4 regions of the Geodermatophilus maliterrae genome follow, and region 2 is predicted to be linked to each of the others. Evidence: riboswitches for the same ligand, from Rfam matches in the RefSeq annotation. Region 2 holds a riboswitch; each other region holds the start of a gene.

What was found. A riboswitch is a leader RNA that binds a small molecule or an ion and turns the genes downstream of it on or off. The one in region 2 is predicted to bind cyclic di-AMP.
Region 1: it holds a riboswitch for cyclic di-AMP, as region 2 does, so the genes downstream of both, ABQ292_RS22640 (C40 family peptidase) here and ABQ292_RS15335 (C40 family peptidase) in region 2, are expected to answer to the same signal.
Region 3: it holds a riboswitch for cyclic di-AMP, as region 2 does, so the genes downstream of both, ABQ292_RS05680 (C40 family peptidase) here and ABQ292_RS15335 (C40 family peptidase) in region 2, are expected to answer to the same signal.
Region 4: it holds a riboswitch for cyclic di-AMP, as region 2 does, so the genes downstream of both, ABQ292_RS04865 (transglycosylase family protein) here and ABQ292_RS15335 (C40 family peptidase) in region 2, are expected to answer to the same signal.

Annotation. Positions count from the first base shown of each region.
Region 1 covers NZ_JBFNXQ010000109.1:3,401-6,912, reverse strand. The annotation lists gene ABQ292_RS22645 (carbohydrate kinase family protein) at 140-1,045, opposite strand; gene ABQ292_RS22640 (C40 family peptidase) at 1,189-1,701, opposite strand; cyclic di-AMP (ydaO/yuaA leader) riboswitch at 1,714-1,848, opposite strand; gene ABQ292_RS22635 (hypothetical protein) at 2,224-2,376, shown strand; gene ABQ292_RS22630 (DUF4352 domain-containing protein) at 2,631-3,266, shown strand.
Region 2 covers NZ_JBFNXQ010000048.1:30,977-34,488, forward strand. The annotation lists gene ABQ292_RS15330 (M48 family metalloprotease) at 1-333, opposite strand, end outside; gene ABQ292_RS15335 (C40 family peptidase) at 472-1,557, opposite strand; cyclic di-AMP (ydaO/yuaA leader) riboswitch at 1,700-1,880, opposite strand; gene ABQ292_RS15340 (hypothetical protein) at 2,063-2,386, opposite strand; gene ABQ292_RS15345 (NlpC/P60 family protein) at 2,497-3,512, opposite strand, start outside.
Region 3 covers NZ_JBFNXQ010000011.1:6,679-10,190, reverse strand. The annotation lists gene ABQ292_RS05695 (transglycosylase domain-containing protein) at 1-583, shown strand, start outside; partial or broken gene ABQ292_RS05690 (YhjD/YihY/BrkB family envelope integrity protein) at 601-1,443, opposite strand; gene ABQ292_RS05685 (hypothetical protein) at 1,505-1,729, opposite strand; cyclic di-AMP (ydaO/yuaA leader) riboswitch at 1,909-2,055, shown strand; gene ABQ292_RS05680 (C40 family peptidase) at 2,069-3,220, shown strand; gene ABQ292_RS05675 (YrdB family protein) at 3,361-3,512, shown strand, end outside.
Region 4 covers NZ_JBFNXQ010000009.1:21,226-24,737, forward strand. The annotation lists gene ABQ292_RS04855 (GAF domain-containing SpoIIE family protein phosphatase) at 1-711, shown strand, start outside; gene ABQ292_RS04860 (hypothetical protein) at 747-1,145, opposite strand; cyclic di-AMP (ydaO/yuaA leader) riboswitch at 1,468-1,627, shown strand; gene ABQ292_RS04865 (transglycosylase family protein) at 1,630-2,805, shown strand; gene ABQ292_RS04870 (CstA-like transporter-associated (seleno)protein) at 2,872-3,078, opposite strand; gene ABQ292_RS04875 (carbon starvation CstA family protein) at 3,075-3,512, opposite strand, start outside.

The sequences.
Region 1 (3,512 bases), on a different contig from region 2:
CTAGCTGATCGGGGTAGGGCGATCAACCTGAAAAGCCAGGTCAGCGGCTCGTAAGGTGCCATCAACGCTACAAAGGCACCACGTGGCAGAGGAGGTCGTGAGGTGTCATCAGCGCTACAAGGGCACCGTCTCCGAGCGGTCACGGCGGTGGCTGGCCGCCGACCACGCCGGCGACCACCGCGGCCGCGGCGTGACCGGACCGGACGGCGTCCGGCACGGGCAGCCCGGCGCGCCAGCCGAACAGCACCCCGGCGGCGAACGCGTCTCCGCACCCGGTCGTGTCGCGCAGCCGTCCCTCCGGCAGCGGCGCGACGGGCACCTCCCCCGTGCCAGCCGCCGTGACCACCCGGGTCGGGCGGGCGCCGGCGTGCACCAGCACCAGCCCGGGTGCCCACGCCGGCAGCTCGCCGTCCAGGTCCAGGGCCGTGGCCTCGGCGGCGTTGCAGCAGAGCAGGTCCGGCCGCAGCCCGGTGAGCAGGTCGACGTACGCGCCGGCACCGTGCTGCTCGATCCGGGTTGCGGCGGCGACGTCCACGCTGACCGGCACCCCGGCGTCGTGCGCCCTGTTCGCCGCGGCCCGCAGCGCGTCGGGGAAGCGCAGCAGGTCGTAGCCGTCGAGGTGGACGACGGCGGCGCCGGCCAGCCACTCCGACCGGACGTCGGCCGGTTCCAGCGCGCCCTCGCCGCGGTCGGTCAGCAGCGTGCGCTCGCCGTCGGGGTGCACCAGCACCGTCGACACCGGCGCCCGCCCGCGGCGCACCACCGCCACCTCGACGCCGCGCCCGGCGAGACCGGCCAGCAGGCCGTCGGCGAGCGGGTCCGCGCCGGCCCAGCCCGCCAGCCGGGACGGCACCCCCAGCCGCGCCAGGTCCGCCGTCACGTTGGCCGGGGCGCCGCCGGCCGCCGTCGTCCGTACGACCCGCTGTTGGCCGCCGACCACCAAGGGGGCCGACAGCTCGAGCATCTGGTCGGCGACCAGCTTGCCCAGCGCCACGACCGGTCCCCGCCCGGCGGGGCGGGGCCACGCCGGGCCGGTGGAGGTCACGGCCAGGGAGTCTCCACCGTGCACGGGATCCCGGGCGTTCCGGCCGGCCGGGCGCCCACGACCACCGGGAGTGGGTGACCGCGCCGTCCTGACGCGACGGCGCCCCGGCCCAACCAGGGCCGGGGCGCCGTCCGTGGAGCGCGTCAGGCGATGCGACGGGCGCCCTGGTACTGCGGCATCGAGTCCACGTCGACCACGGCCACCGGCTTGCCGGCGGTCGAGGCGTGGACCATCTGGCCGTTGCCGATGTACATGCCCACGTGCGAGACCGGGCTGTAGAAGAACACCAGGTCACCCGGCTTGAGGTCGGACTTCGCCACCGGGGTGCCGAACGTCGACTGGGCCTTCGAGGTGCGCGGGATCGAGACGCCGGCCGCCTTGTAGGCGAAGCTGGTCAGCCCCGAGCAGTCGAACCGGTCGGGACCGGTCGCGCCGTACAGGTACATGTCACCGCGCTGGGCGAGCGCGGTGTCGACGGCCGTCTGGGCCGCGCTGCTGGACGCGGCGACCGGCGCAGCCGTCACGGCCCCACCAGCACCGCCACCCACGGCAGCCGAGGCCGGGAGGGGCGAGAGGGCGATGCCGGCTCCGGCGATGGCCGCGACGGCGATGCCGCGGAACGAGCGACGAGCGGTGGACGTGCGGGTAGTCGTCATCGACGACGGTTCTCCTGTTCTCCACGATCGCCTACCGGGTTAGCTGACGGGTTCGGACGGAGGAGTCGCCCGGCGCGACGAGTCGCGCTCCACCCCAGTGCTGCGGTGGGTCCCCGGCCCGGGAGACCGGCTGGGTGCCGGTGTCCGGTTCGGCGCATCCGGCGGGTGTCACACGGGGAGTGACGAAGGACCCTGGCCGGACCGCGACGACGGTAGGTAGGGGTCCCTGAACGCTCAACCGGCCCGGTGGACCGCCACGCCCGACCCCGATCCGCGGATTTGACTCCGGTTCCGGATCCGACACGCCTCGGTGAGCTGCGCGGACACACGAGGTCCTTGACGTGCGTGTCGCCCCTGGCCGGCGCGGACACGCCGGGCCGGACGAGAAAGGACGCGGCGGTGCGTCCGAACGCGGAGTCAGCGGCCCGCCACCCACACGGCATGGGGACGCCGGGGATCCGCAGGGTTGCGGCGCGCGTCGACGGGGCACGAGGAGAGGAATCGACACGAGGAGGCAACCCCATGGGGATGTTGAGGAAGCTCGTCGCTTCGGGCGTCGCCGCCAAGGTGGTGCAGGAGCTCCAGAAGCCGCAGAACCAGGCCAAGATCAAGAAGTTCATCCGCGACTACCAGGCGAAGAACAAGGGGGGCGGCGGCACGGCCGGTCGCTACTGACCGCACCGCGCACCACCCTCGCGACCCTCGTCCCGGTTTCCCGGGACGGGGGTCGCGTCGGGTCTAGGTGGGGTGTTCGTGCCAGGCCGGGTCTCCTGTGTCGCGAGTGCGTCGTGGGAACGACTCGGCATCTGGATGAGGCGGTTCCGAGACCATGGCGTGTCAGGGTCCTTGCGTTCGATCCCGACGCGGTGCTGGCGCAGGTGCGCACGGCAACGACCCGTTGTCCGGGGCCCTCAACCTCAGGGGATGCCATGACCCAGCCCACCTACAGCCCGCCGCTTGCGCAGCCGCCCGCTCCGGCGCCGGCCAAGAAACCCTTCTACAAGAAGGCCTGGTTCCTCGTCCTCGCCGCCCTCGCGGTCATCGCGGTCGTCGCCCCTAAGGGCGGGAGCTCCGGCGACGACTCGGCATCGGGTGGCTCGGTCGCCGCCGGTGAGTCGGTCGCTCAGGACTCGACTGACGCGGTGGCTCAGGAGTCCGCTGACCCGGCCGCCGTCGGCATCGGCCAGTCGGCTGCCGACGGTGACTTCCAGTTCGTCGTCCACGGTGTCGACTGCAGTCAGACCGAGCTGGGCGACCAGTACTTCAACACGACCGCGCAGGGCCAGTTCTGCCTCGTCGACCTGACGATCACCAACATCGGCAGCGAGTCGCAGAGCTTCCTCGGCGACAACGCCACACTGTTCAACGCACAGGGGCAGAAGTTCAGCGCCGACACTGAGGCAGCGTTCTACCTGGAGAACGCCGACTCGCTGTACGAGGAGATCAACCCGGGCAACGCCCTGAACACCAAGGTCGTCTTTGACGTCCCGGCCGGCATGGTCCCCAGCTCGATCGAGCTACACGACTCGATGCTGTCCGGCGGCGTCACCGTCGCTCTGCAGTAATCCGTCCGACCGAAGGGGGCCCCGCCACGCCAGCGGGGCCCCCTTCGTCATCTCCGGTTCGACCCGACCCTTCAAGGCGCTCACTTCGACACCACTGGCGAGCACTCAGTCGTGGCCCTCTCCAGGCACTTTGGGCGAACGCCCTCGCGTCGAGCAGGGCACCGGCGCGCGCCGTGTTCTTGCCGCACCGTTTGCGCTGGTCCGGGGCACCCGCCAGCCTGACGCCGGGCCCGCCGCAGAGTCGCG
Region 2 (3,512 bases):
GGCGACCGTGCCGAGCAGCACCTGCCAGACCCAGCGCCCGCCGAGGGGGCGCGCGACCGCGGTCACCAGCCGGCTGCCCAGCCGGGTGAGACCCAGCAGGGCGGAGACGGTCAGCCCGAGCAGCAGGCCCGCCAGCGAGGCGGGGCGGATGTCGGCGGCGAGGGCCTCGGCCCGCCGGAGGGCCTCGGCCGGCAGCCCCGCGTCGGCGCTGACCGGCGTGGTGCCACCGGGCGGCGCGGGCAGCAGGGTCCACGGCGTGCGGACGGCGATGAGGACCACGAGCGCGGCACCGAGCACGGCCGCGACCAGCAGGGCGGCCCGGCGAGGGCTCACCCGGCCGATCCTAGGCGGCGTCGTCCGGGCTCCGGTCCCACCCCGTTCCGGACGGGGCGAGGGCCGGCGACCCGGGTGGGTCGCCGGCCCTCGCGCCCGGCCCCGCCCTGAGCGTTGTCGAGGGGGGCAGAGGGGTGTTCAGACGACGCGGCGGATGGCGGTGATGCCGCCCATGGAGTCGACCGACACGGCCTTCACCGGCTCGCTGGAGGTCGAGGCGTGCACCATCTGACCGTTGCCGATGTACATCGACACGTGGCTGACCGGGCTGTAGTAGAAGATCAGGTCACCCGGCTGCAGCTGCGACCGCGAGACGGCGGTGCCCATCTGCGACTGCATGCGGCTGGAGTGCGGGAGGCTGACCCCCGCCGCGGCGTAGGCGTACTGCGTCAGGCCGGAGCAGTCGAAGGCGTCCGGACCGCCGGCGCCCCAGACGTAGGCGTCGCCGACCTGCGCCAGCGCCGTCTGCACCGCCCCCTGGGCCGCGGTGCTCCCTCCACCGGCCGGAGCCGCGGCGGGGGCAGCCGGAGCCGCGGGGGCGGCGGGAGCTGCCGGAGCCGCGGGGGCGGCGGGAGCGGCCGGGGCCGCCGGGGCCGGGGCGCTCTGGCCGACCGTGCCGCCGGACTGCTGCGCGGCCAGGGCCCGCTGCGCGGCTGCCGCCGCCTCCTGCTGGGCGGCGGTCAGCGCGGCGACCTGCTCCTGGTAGTCGGCGATGTCGTCCTGGAGCCGCGCCTCCTGGGCGCTCAGGTCCTCCAGGGTGCGCTGCGCGTCGGCCTCGGCGGCCTCGGCGTCGGCCCGCGCCTGCGTGGCCGCGGCGGCGGCCTCACCGACCTCGGCCATGACGTCGGTGGTGTGGCCGGCGATCTGGTCGAGCACGGCCAGCCGGCTGACGAAGTCCTCGGCGGAGTCGCTGGTCATCAGCAGGTCCAGCTCGGGCATGGTGTCGCCGCCGGTGTAGGCGGTGCGGGCCACCTGCCGGATCTGCCCGTCGAGCGCGTCGAGCTCGGCCCGCGCGTCGGCGGCCGCCCGGTCGGCGTCGCCGACGGCGGTCCGCTGCTGGGCGAGCACCTCGCGGGCCTCGTTGACCTGCTCGGCGACGACCTCGAGCCGGTGACCGGCATCGGCGGCGAGCTGGGCGGCCTGCTCGGGACTGGTGGCCTGCTCGGGGTCGGCCGTCGCGGTACCGGGCAGCAGGGCCAGCACCAGGCTGGCGGTGGCGCCCACGAGCGCGACCCGGCCGAGACGGCGGAGCAGCGGGGGGCGGCGGTGCGGGCCGGCGACGGGACCGGCGGTACGGCGGGCGGTGGACTGTGCGCGCGCATGCCCCAGGGCAGGGCGGGGGGTCGCCACGGGCGGCGGCTCTCCGTTCTTCCTCAGCAACCGCCTACCGAGTTAGCTGACGGGTTCGGGCTGGGAAGACGTGCCCTATCTCCGTGCGCCGGAGGAGCTCCGGCGCACACGAGAACTCACCCCAGTGCTGCGGTGGGTCCCCGGCTCACCTCGCGCCCGCCCAGGGGCGGCGTCCGGTGACTCGGCGGTGTCCGGCCGAGGCCACCTCGCATCGGGTGACGACCACCCGGCCGAACGGCGGCCACAGTACGGACGTGATGCAGTTGTGACAAACGGGGGTCCCGGGAACTGTGGGAAGACGCACGGTGGACGATCCCGACACTCCGGGGCGTGGCGAGATGTCCACAGCGGCGCACGGTGTGTCCCCGTCCTGCCCGGCTCAGCCGGTGCGGCGACGCCCCGCCGGACGCCCGCCGCGCGACTCGTCCCGCCCGGCCGTCGAGGGCCGGTGGCGCAGCGGCGGCACCAGGCCGCCCTCGGCGAGGGCCCGGACGGCGCGCCGCTCGACGTCGTCGAACTCCACCACCACACCGGGTCGCGGGAGGACGACGTCGTCGGTCGTGCGGGCCGCCGGGACGGGGGGCACCGGCAGCAGCACGGGCTCGGTGTGCCGCTCCCCCGGCGGTGCGCCCAGCAGGGCGGTGACGACGCAGTCGGCGCAGCCGGCACCGCGCGCGGTGCACGTGTCGCAGTCGATGAGCATGGCCGTGTCCCTCCGGTGTCCCGGCCGCGCCGCCCGCTGCCGGGCCGCGGTCGGGACGGTCTCCCTGTCGGTTGTCGCGCACGTTAGGGACGACCACCGACAGTCCCGGCTCAGCCGCCCGCGTACTCCCAGTGCCAGGGCTCCTCGCGGCCGTTGCCCGGGTCGGCCCACGTCGGGTGCAGCCAGCCGAAGCGGCCGGCGTTGGCGACCATCCAGGCGTACTGCGGGGTGCCGAAGGTCTCGATGCCGCCGCACAGGTCCACCGCCAGGCCCCAGCCGTGGTTGCTGGTCCCGGGGACCGCCGCGAGCGCCGGCTTCTCGCCGTAGAGGCGCACCTGGCCGGCGTAGGTGCGGTAGGAGTCGGTGATGCAGACCGGCTCGCCGAAGGCGTCGGCGAACGCCTCGCTCATCGCCCGCCACGCCGCGGCCGCGTCGCAGCGCAGCGCGTGGCCGGCCACGCCCAGCGGGCACAGCGCGCTCGGCGGGATCAGGCCGTTGGGATAGCCGCCCCAGGAACGGCCGCCGGCGGAGCTCGGCGGGTACACGGGGTTGCCGCACTCGACCGGCAGTGCGCCCCCGGTCGGCCCGGGCGCCGGCTGCTCCGGCCGCGGCCCCAGGCTCGGCCGGCCGACGTGCAGCACCTGGTCGGCGGGCAACCGCCGGACGACGACCGCTCCGGCCCGGCCGTCGGCGGCCAGCATCGTCTGCCGGTCCAGGGCGATGCCGACGTGGCCCAGACCGGCCTCCGGCGTGCCGAGGAAGACCAGGTCCCCGGGCAGGACGTCGGCGAGGTCGACCGGCGTGGTGACGGCGTAGAGCCCGGCCTGGTCGTCGGGCAGGTCGACACCGGCGGCGCCGTAGACCGAGGAGACCAGCGAGCCGCAGTCCCAGGAGTCCGGGCCGGCCGTCCCCGGGGCGTAGGGCCTGCCCAGGGCGTCCATCGCCGCGGTGACCGCCGTGACCGTCTCCGCGGGCAGCACGAGCAGCGACGTCGGCTGGCGGGGCAGCTGCGCGGCACCCGGCTGGGCGCCCCCGTCGGCCGCGCCGACCGGCGCCAGCCCGGCCGGCAGGCCGGCCACCGGGTCGAGCAGGGCCGCCGCCGGCGGCGGCTGCACCCCTGCCGCGC
Region 3 (3,512 bases), on a different contig from region 2:
CGAGGACGTCGGCGGCTTCGGCGGCGGCAAGGGCGCAACGATCTGGCGGAACGCCATGGCGCCGATCCTGCAGGCCCGCGGCAGCGGCGAGTTCCCGCCGGCCGACCCCACCGTGCAGGACGGCAACACCCGCCCGGTGCCCGGCTGCTCCGGCGTGCGGTCCTGCGAGCGCGCGCTGGCCGAGGCGGGGTTCACCTCCCGCACCGTGCGCGTCGACGGCGACGAGGCAGAGGGCACGTTCCTCGGCACCAGCCCGTCGCGGGGTGGCCGCGCCGTGCCGGGTCAGCAGGTGTCGATCCTGGTCAGCAACGGCAGCGACTACGTGGAGCCCGCTCCCGCACCCCCGGCCAGGCCGGTGCCGGTGCCGGACCCCGAGCCCGCGCCGCCGGAGGCACCACCGGCCGAGCCGCCGCCGCCCGCCCCCGAGGCGCCGGCTCCCGAACCGGCACCGGCACCGGCACCCGAGCCGGCACCGGCACCGGAGCCGGCACCAGCACCGGCTCCCGAGCCCCCGCCCTCCCCGGATCCCGGGTTCCCACCGCTCCCGGGTCTGGAGCCCCCGCCCTTCCCGGTCCCGGGGTAGTCCCCCCGCTGCCGCCGGCCCAGCCGCTCGTCGAGCGACTGGGTGAGCAGCCACCCGGCCAGCAGCACCAGGTGCAGCAGGAACATCCACAGGCCGACGGCGACCACCGCGCCGACGGCGACCAGGCCGCCGAACGGTGCCCCGAGGTCCAGGGGCAGCGACAGGAACAGCACGAACCCCTGCAGGAAGCCGGACAGGCAGGCCGCGGTGAACAGCGCCCCGGAGGCCACCGCGCGGCGGCGGTGCCGGCCAGCGGCCACCACGCCGAAGCCCCACGCCAGGGGCACGGTGAGGACGAACAGCACCGAGTAGTAGCCGACGAAGAAGCGGCCGACGGCCGGACCCAGGCCCTCCTCCAGGGCCAGGTCGGCCATGAAGCGGGCCGTCAGCAGCAGCGGGTACAGCAGCACGGGTGTGACGACGACCAGCGGCAGGGTGAGCGCCCGTCCGCGCCAGCCGGTGAGGGTGTCGGTGTCCCGGTGCCGGCTGAAGCGCAGCAGGGCGCGCCGCAGCCCCTCGCCGTAGAACGACAGCGGCACCAGCGCCAGGAGGAAGCCGAGCAGGTCCAGGCGGAGGCCGGCGGCGGCCAGCCGCTCCACCGCCCCGGGCGCGCCCAGCTCGGCCGGCAGCAGCTCGGTCAACCGCCCGACGAGGGCGCGCACCTCGGTGGGTGAGGTCACCAGCGCGGTGAGCCGGACGGCCACCAGCAGCAGCGGCACGACGGCGATGCCGGCGTAGAAGGTCAGCCCCGCGGCGATGAGGGCGAGGTCGCGGCCGCGCAGCAGGCGGCGGGCGCCGCCCAGCAGCGCCCGCGTCTCGGCACCCAGCCGGGCCGCCGTCCACCTCCGTGCCGGGCTCACCGGCTCATGCCACCAGTCCGGGCGGTCCCGCGCCCGCCGAGCGGCCGGGGCGGGAGTCGGCTCAGTCGTCGGGGTTCGTGTCGTCGGTGGTGGGCGCGTCGTTGCCCGGGTTCTCGCCGGTCTCCTGGCAGCTCGCGTCCTGCTCGTTGCTCGCGTTCTCCCCGCTGGCGTCGCAGTTGGTCGGGCCCCGGGAGAAGTCGGTGTTGTCACCGCAGGCGACCACCGAGCCGAGCAGGGCGAGCGCGAGGAGCGGCCGGGCGAGGCGCATCCGCGTGGATGAGGACATGCTCCGACTCGTGCTCGGCACGGGGCACTCCCAAACCGGGTGGACCGAACCGGGAGCCGGCCGGTCGACCGGGTGTGACACGGGAATTCAAATGACTCATTGTCACGAAGCAGTCACAGGCATTACGGTGAGTACGTCCAATGGGGCACTCCGTCACCGACCTGGGTGACACCCCGTGGACGCCGTCGAGCCGGTCCGCCCGTGAGGGAGACCGGGCCGGGGACCCATCGCAGTCCCGGGGTGAAGTGCGCGCGGACACCCGTGCGCGCCGGGCGACTCCACGCCCGAACCCGTCAGCTAACCCGGTAGGCGGCCTGGGAGAAGGAGAGACGCCGAACCGTGGCGCCCCTGAGCACGTCCGTCCCCGGCACGTCCGCCTCCACCCGGTCGCGCCGCCGCGCCGTCCTCGCCCTCGTCGGCACCCTCGGCCTGGGTCTCGGTCTCGGGGCCGTCCCGGCGCCGGCCGTGGCGGAGGAGCCGACGTCGGCCGCCGAGGCCGCCCGGCTCGTCGCCGCCCGCGGGCACGAGCTCGAGGTCGTCACCGAGCAGTTCAACGAGGCCCGCGAGACGCTGACCGCCCAGCAGGCCGCCGCCGAGGCCGCCGCCGCGACGCTCGCCCAGGCACAGGCCGCCGTCGACGCCGCCCGCGACCAGGTCGTCGGGATCGCCCGCTCCGCCTACACCGGCGACAGCATGGGCCCGCTGCAGGCGCTCATGACCAGCCAGGACGCCGACGAGTTCGTCAACCGGGTCACGCTCCTCCAGGGCGTCGCCGGCTACCAGGGCGAGCTGCTCGGCCAGGCCGCCGCGGCCACCGGGACCGCCACCGCCGCCCAGGCCGCCGCCGCCGAAGCCGCCGCCGAGGCCCAGCGCCAGTACGACGACGTCGCCGCCCAGCAGGCCCGCCTCGAGGCGCAGATCGCCGACTACCAGGCCGACTTCTCCCGGCTCACCGCCGAGGAGCAGCGCGCCGCCCTCGAGGCCGCCGCGGCCGCGCACGCCGCCGAGGACACCCGCGCCAGCCGCGACGACGAGCGCGCCGAGAGCTCGACGGCCGGGAGCGCCACCTCGTCGTCCTCCGGCTCCTCGTCCGCCGGGACGTCCAGCGCCCCGGCGGCCGCCCCCGCCGGAGGGGGCAGCGGTGCCGCCGCGACGGCGGTGGCCACGGCCATGGCCCAGCGCGGAAAGCCCTACGTGTGGGCGGCAGCCGGCCCGGGCTCCTACGACTGCTCCGGTCTCACCCAGTACGCCTTCCGCGCCGCCGGCGTCACCCTCCCGCACTCCAGCGCCATGCAGTCGCGCATGGGCCAGGCGGTCTCCCGCGCGGACCTGCAGCCCGGTGACCTGGTCTTCTTCTACAGCCCGGTCAGCCACGTGGGCATCTACATCGGCAACGGCCAGATGGTGCACGCGCCGACCTCGGGCGACGTCGTCAAGGTGGCCAGCGTCGACTCGATGGGCGGCTACGCCGGCGCCCGCCGCGTCGCCTGAGGGAAGGACCCCCTGCCCCCACCGCTCGCGAGCTCGCGGCGGGACCCTGCGGGGTGCACCGTCCTCCCCGCCGGAGCCCCGGCACCGCCCAGGTGCCGGGGCTCCGGCGGGGGTTGACGCCGTCGCGCCGTCCGAGGACAGTGATCTACGAAGAGAGCGGCGCTCTCGAACTGGAGGTCGACGTGACCCGGACGTGGTGGGCCTCGGCGGTGGCGGCGCTCGTGTCGGAGGTCGCCGCTCTCGTGGCGCTCGGCTGGTGGGGGTCCAGCGCGCCCGGTGGAGGCGTCGTCCG
Region 4 (3,512 bases), on a different contig from region 2:
TACCTCGACGCCGCGCGCACCACCAGCCTGGTCATCGGCGACGTCGCCGGTCACGACATCACGGCCGCGGCCACGATGGGCCAGCTGCGCACCATGCTGCGGATGGCCGGTCACACCGGGACGGCCGGTCCGGCCGAGGTCCTCACCGCCGTCGACGTCGCCAGCGACACCCTCGGGCACGACGTGTTCGCCACCGCCCTGGTCGCCCGGGTCCAGCGCTTCCACGCCGACCGCCCGGCCGTCGACCGGTCGATCACCTGGAGCTCGGCCGGCCACCCGCCACCGCTGCTGCTGCACCCGGACGGCAGGGTCGACGTCCTCACCGACCGGGTGGGCTTCCCCCTGGGGGTCGACCCGCACCGGCCCCGGCCGGAGCACCAGCTGACCCTGCCGGTGCGGTCCACCCTGCTGCTCTACACGGACGGGCTGCTGGAGCAGCACGATCCCGCCCCCGGGACGCCCCCGGGACCGTCCCCCTCCGTCGGCGGGCCCGCGCGTCCGGCCGTCCGCGACCTCGACAGCGGCATGGCGCGGCTGACCGCGCTGCTCGCCGGGAGCACGGACCTCGACCTCGAGGGCCTGTGCGACCGCATCGTCGCCACGCTGATCCCGGAGGGCGGGGCGGCCGACGACGTCGCCCTGATCGCCATCCGCCCCTACTCCGAGGAGCAGCCGCGCCCGGCGCACGCGGGTCCGAACGTGCTGCCCTGAGTGCCGGCACCACCGCGCGCCGCCCCGGGAGCGCGTCAGGCGGCGTCGTCCTCCAGCGCGGCGGTGTCGAAGGCGGGGCCGTCGAGAGCCGGGGCGTCGAGGGCGGCGTCGAAGGCGGCGGCCTCGTCCTCGAGGCCGACCATGACCTCGTTGGTCTGCAGCGTCACCAGCCACGCCAACGCGTGGTCCTCGACCGGCTGGCCGGAGACCTGCGCGATGGCGTCGAGCTGGGCGGCGACCAGCCCGCGGGCGGCCTGGTAGACGTCGGCGGCGCTCACCGCGACCTGCTGCTCGGCCAGCCAGAGCCGGCCGTCGGCCAGCACGCGGACCTCGGTCTGGCTGCCGACGCCGAGGTCGGCGGCGGCACTGGTCAGGACGGACATGCCGGCGCGCAGCTCGGTCAGGCGGCGGCTCGGGTCGTGGGACGACGGCATGGGCACTCCTCGGACGGGCCCGCGGGCCTCGGGAACGTGCTCTCAGAGTCGGCACCGCGCCCACCCGACCTGACCCCCGTTGGGGCGCCGGGACACTCCTGGGGCACGTGGGACGAAGCGTGTCCGGGCCGGTCCAGTGGACGTGGCCTGCGCCACGCACCCGATCGCGGACGGACCGCTGACCAGTCACGCCGCGCCGACGGCGATCCGGGGGACCCGGGTGTGACCGGCGTCACGGCGACAACTGACATGACGGAACGTAGCTTCTTGGCTGCGCTCAGCTAAAGGGAGCGCGGCGCCGGACCGCCAAACCCTGCCCACCGGCTGCCTTCCACCGATCCCAGGGCAGGGGTGGGGGACCCACGTCCACGGCGCGCCACGGCCCTGCGGCCTGCGCGCCTCGGGGTGAAGCCGCGTCCCGCGGCCGGGCACCGATCGCCCGAACCCGACAGCTCACCTCGCCGGCGGTGATCGGAGACCACTCATGGCCAAGCACCGCGCACCCCGCTACGTCCGCACCAAGAAGGTCCTCGCCAAGGCCCCCGTCGCAGCCGGCGCCACCGCCGTCGGGCTCGGTGTCCTCGGCTCCCCGGCGGCGGCCGCCGCTCCCACCCACGACTGGACCGGCGTCGCCCAGTGCGAGTCGGGCGGGAACTGGAGCATCAACACCGGCAACGGCTACTACGGCGGGCTGCAGTTCAGCCAGGCGACCTGGGCCGGCTACGGGGGCACCGAGCTCGCGCCCCGCGCCGACCTGGCGACCCCCGCCCAGCAGGTCGCGATCGCCGAGAACGTCCTCGCCGGGCAGGGCATCGGCGCCTGGCCGACCTGCGGGGCGCGACTGACCGAGGGCACCACCCCGGCCGCCGCCGGGACGTCCGCGCCGGCGCCCGCCGCCGAGCAGCCGGCCGCCGCCGAGCAGCCGGTCGCCGCCCCGGCGACCGGCCAGGACGACGCGGGCGACCGCGGCGACCGGGACCGCGCCGACACCTACGGCCGCCACGCCGCGGGGGGCGACTACACGGTCGAGCGGGGCGACACGCTGCGCGAGATCGCCGCCGCCCACAGCGAGTCGTGGCGCGAGCTGTACCAGCGCAACGTCGACGTCATCGGCAGCAACCCGAACAGCCTCACGCCGGGACTGGTGCTGACCACCTCCGGGGCCGAGCAGGCCGCTCCGGCGCAGCCGGCCCCCGCCGCTCCGGCCGAGGCGGCCCCCGCCGCCACGACGACGACCGCCGGCACGTCGGCCCCGTCGACCACGTCGGCCCCCGTCGTCCAGACGGCCGCTGCCGCCGTCGCGCGCATCACCAACAGCGCCGGCAGTGTCCAGCCGCAGGTCCAGGCCGCGGCGGACGCCGTCGTCGCAGCCGTGCCGGGCGCCGGCTCGATCACCCTCGGCGGCACCCGCGCCAGCGCCGTCGACCCCAAGGGCCACCCCTCCGGCCTGGCGCTGGACTACATGGTCCTGACCGACGCCGCCCTCGGCGACGCGATCGTCCAGTACCACATCGACCACTGGGACGAGCTCGGCGTGGACTACGTCATCTGGGAGCAGCAGATCCTCAGCTCGCCGACCGGCTCCTGGAAGCAGATGGAGGACCGCGGCAGCGTCACGGCCAACCACTTCGACCACGTGCACGTGAACTACGCGGCCTGAGCCACCGGGCCCACGGACCGCGGCCCCCTGCCCACACCCGTGGGCAGGGGGCCGCGGTCGTCCGGTTCAGCAGCAGCGGCTGACGGGGTTGCGCTCCCGCTCGTCGGCGCGCCGCCGCTCGAACTCCCGCCGGCTCATCGGCTCGTGGCCGTGCTCGGCGCAGTGCCGCAGGTGGTCGTCCCAGCGCGCCTCCCCGCTGCACTCGCGCAGGTACCAGCGCACCCCGCGCCAGGTCCGGACGGCGGCCTCGCGGACGGTCCAGGCGGCGGTCACCGGGACGGACCCTCCTCCGTGAAGGTGCCCTGGCCCCGCGCACCCGCGCCGACCATCCGCTCCTGCTCGGCCATCACGCGCTTCTCCTCCGCGGTGGCGAACAGCCCCGACGGCTCCACGATGGACGACGGCACGGCCGGCTCCTCGGTGGTGGGGACCGGCCCGCCGGCCCGCAGGGCGCGGGCGATCACGACGACCGAGTTGACGACCACGACCAGGGTCAGCAGCGCGAACACCGCCTGCAGCACCCCGTTCAGCGTCGAGTTGTAGACGACCTGCTCCATCTGGTCGACGTCCTGCGCCGGAGCCAGCAGTTCGCCTCGCTCCAGGGCATCGGCGTAGAGCTGGCGCTGCGTGAAGTAGCCGACCCTCGGGTCGCCCGAGAACACCTTCTGCCAGCTCGCCGTCATCGTCACCGTGAGGTCCCAGGCCAG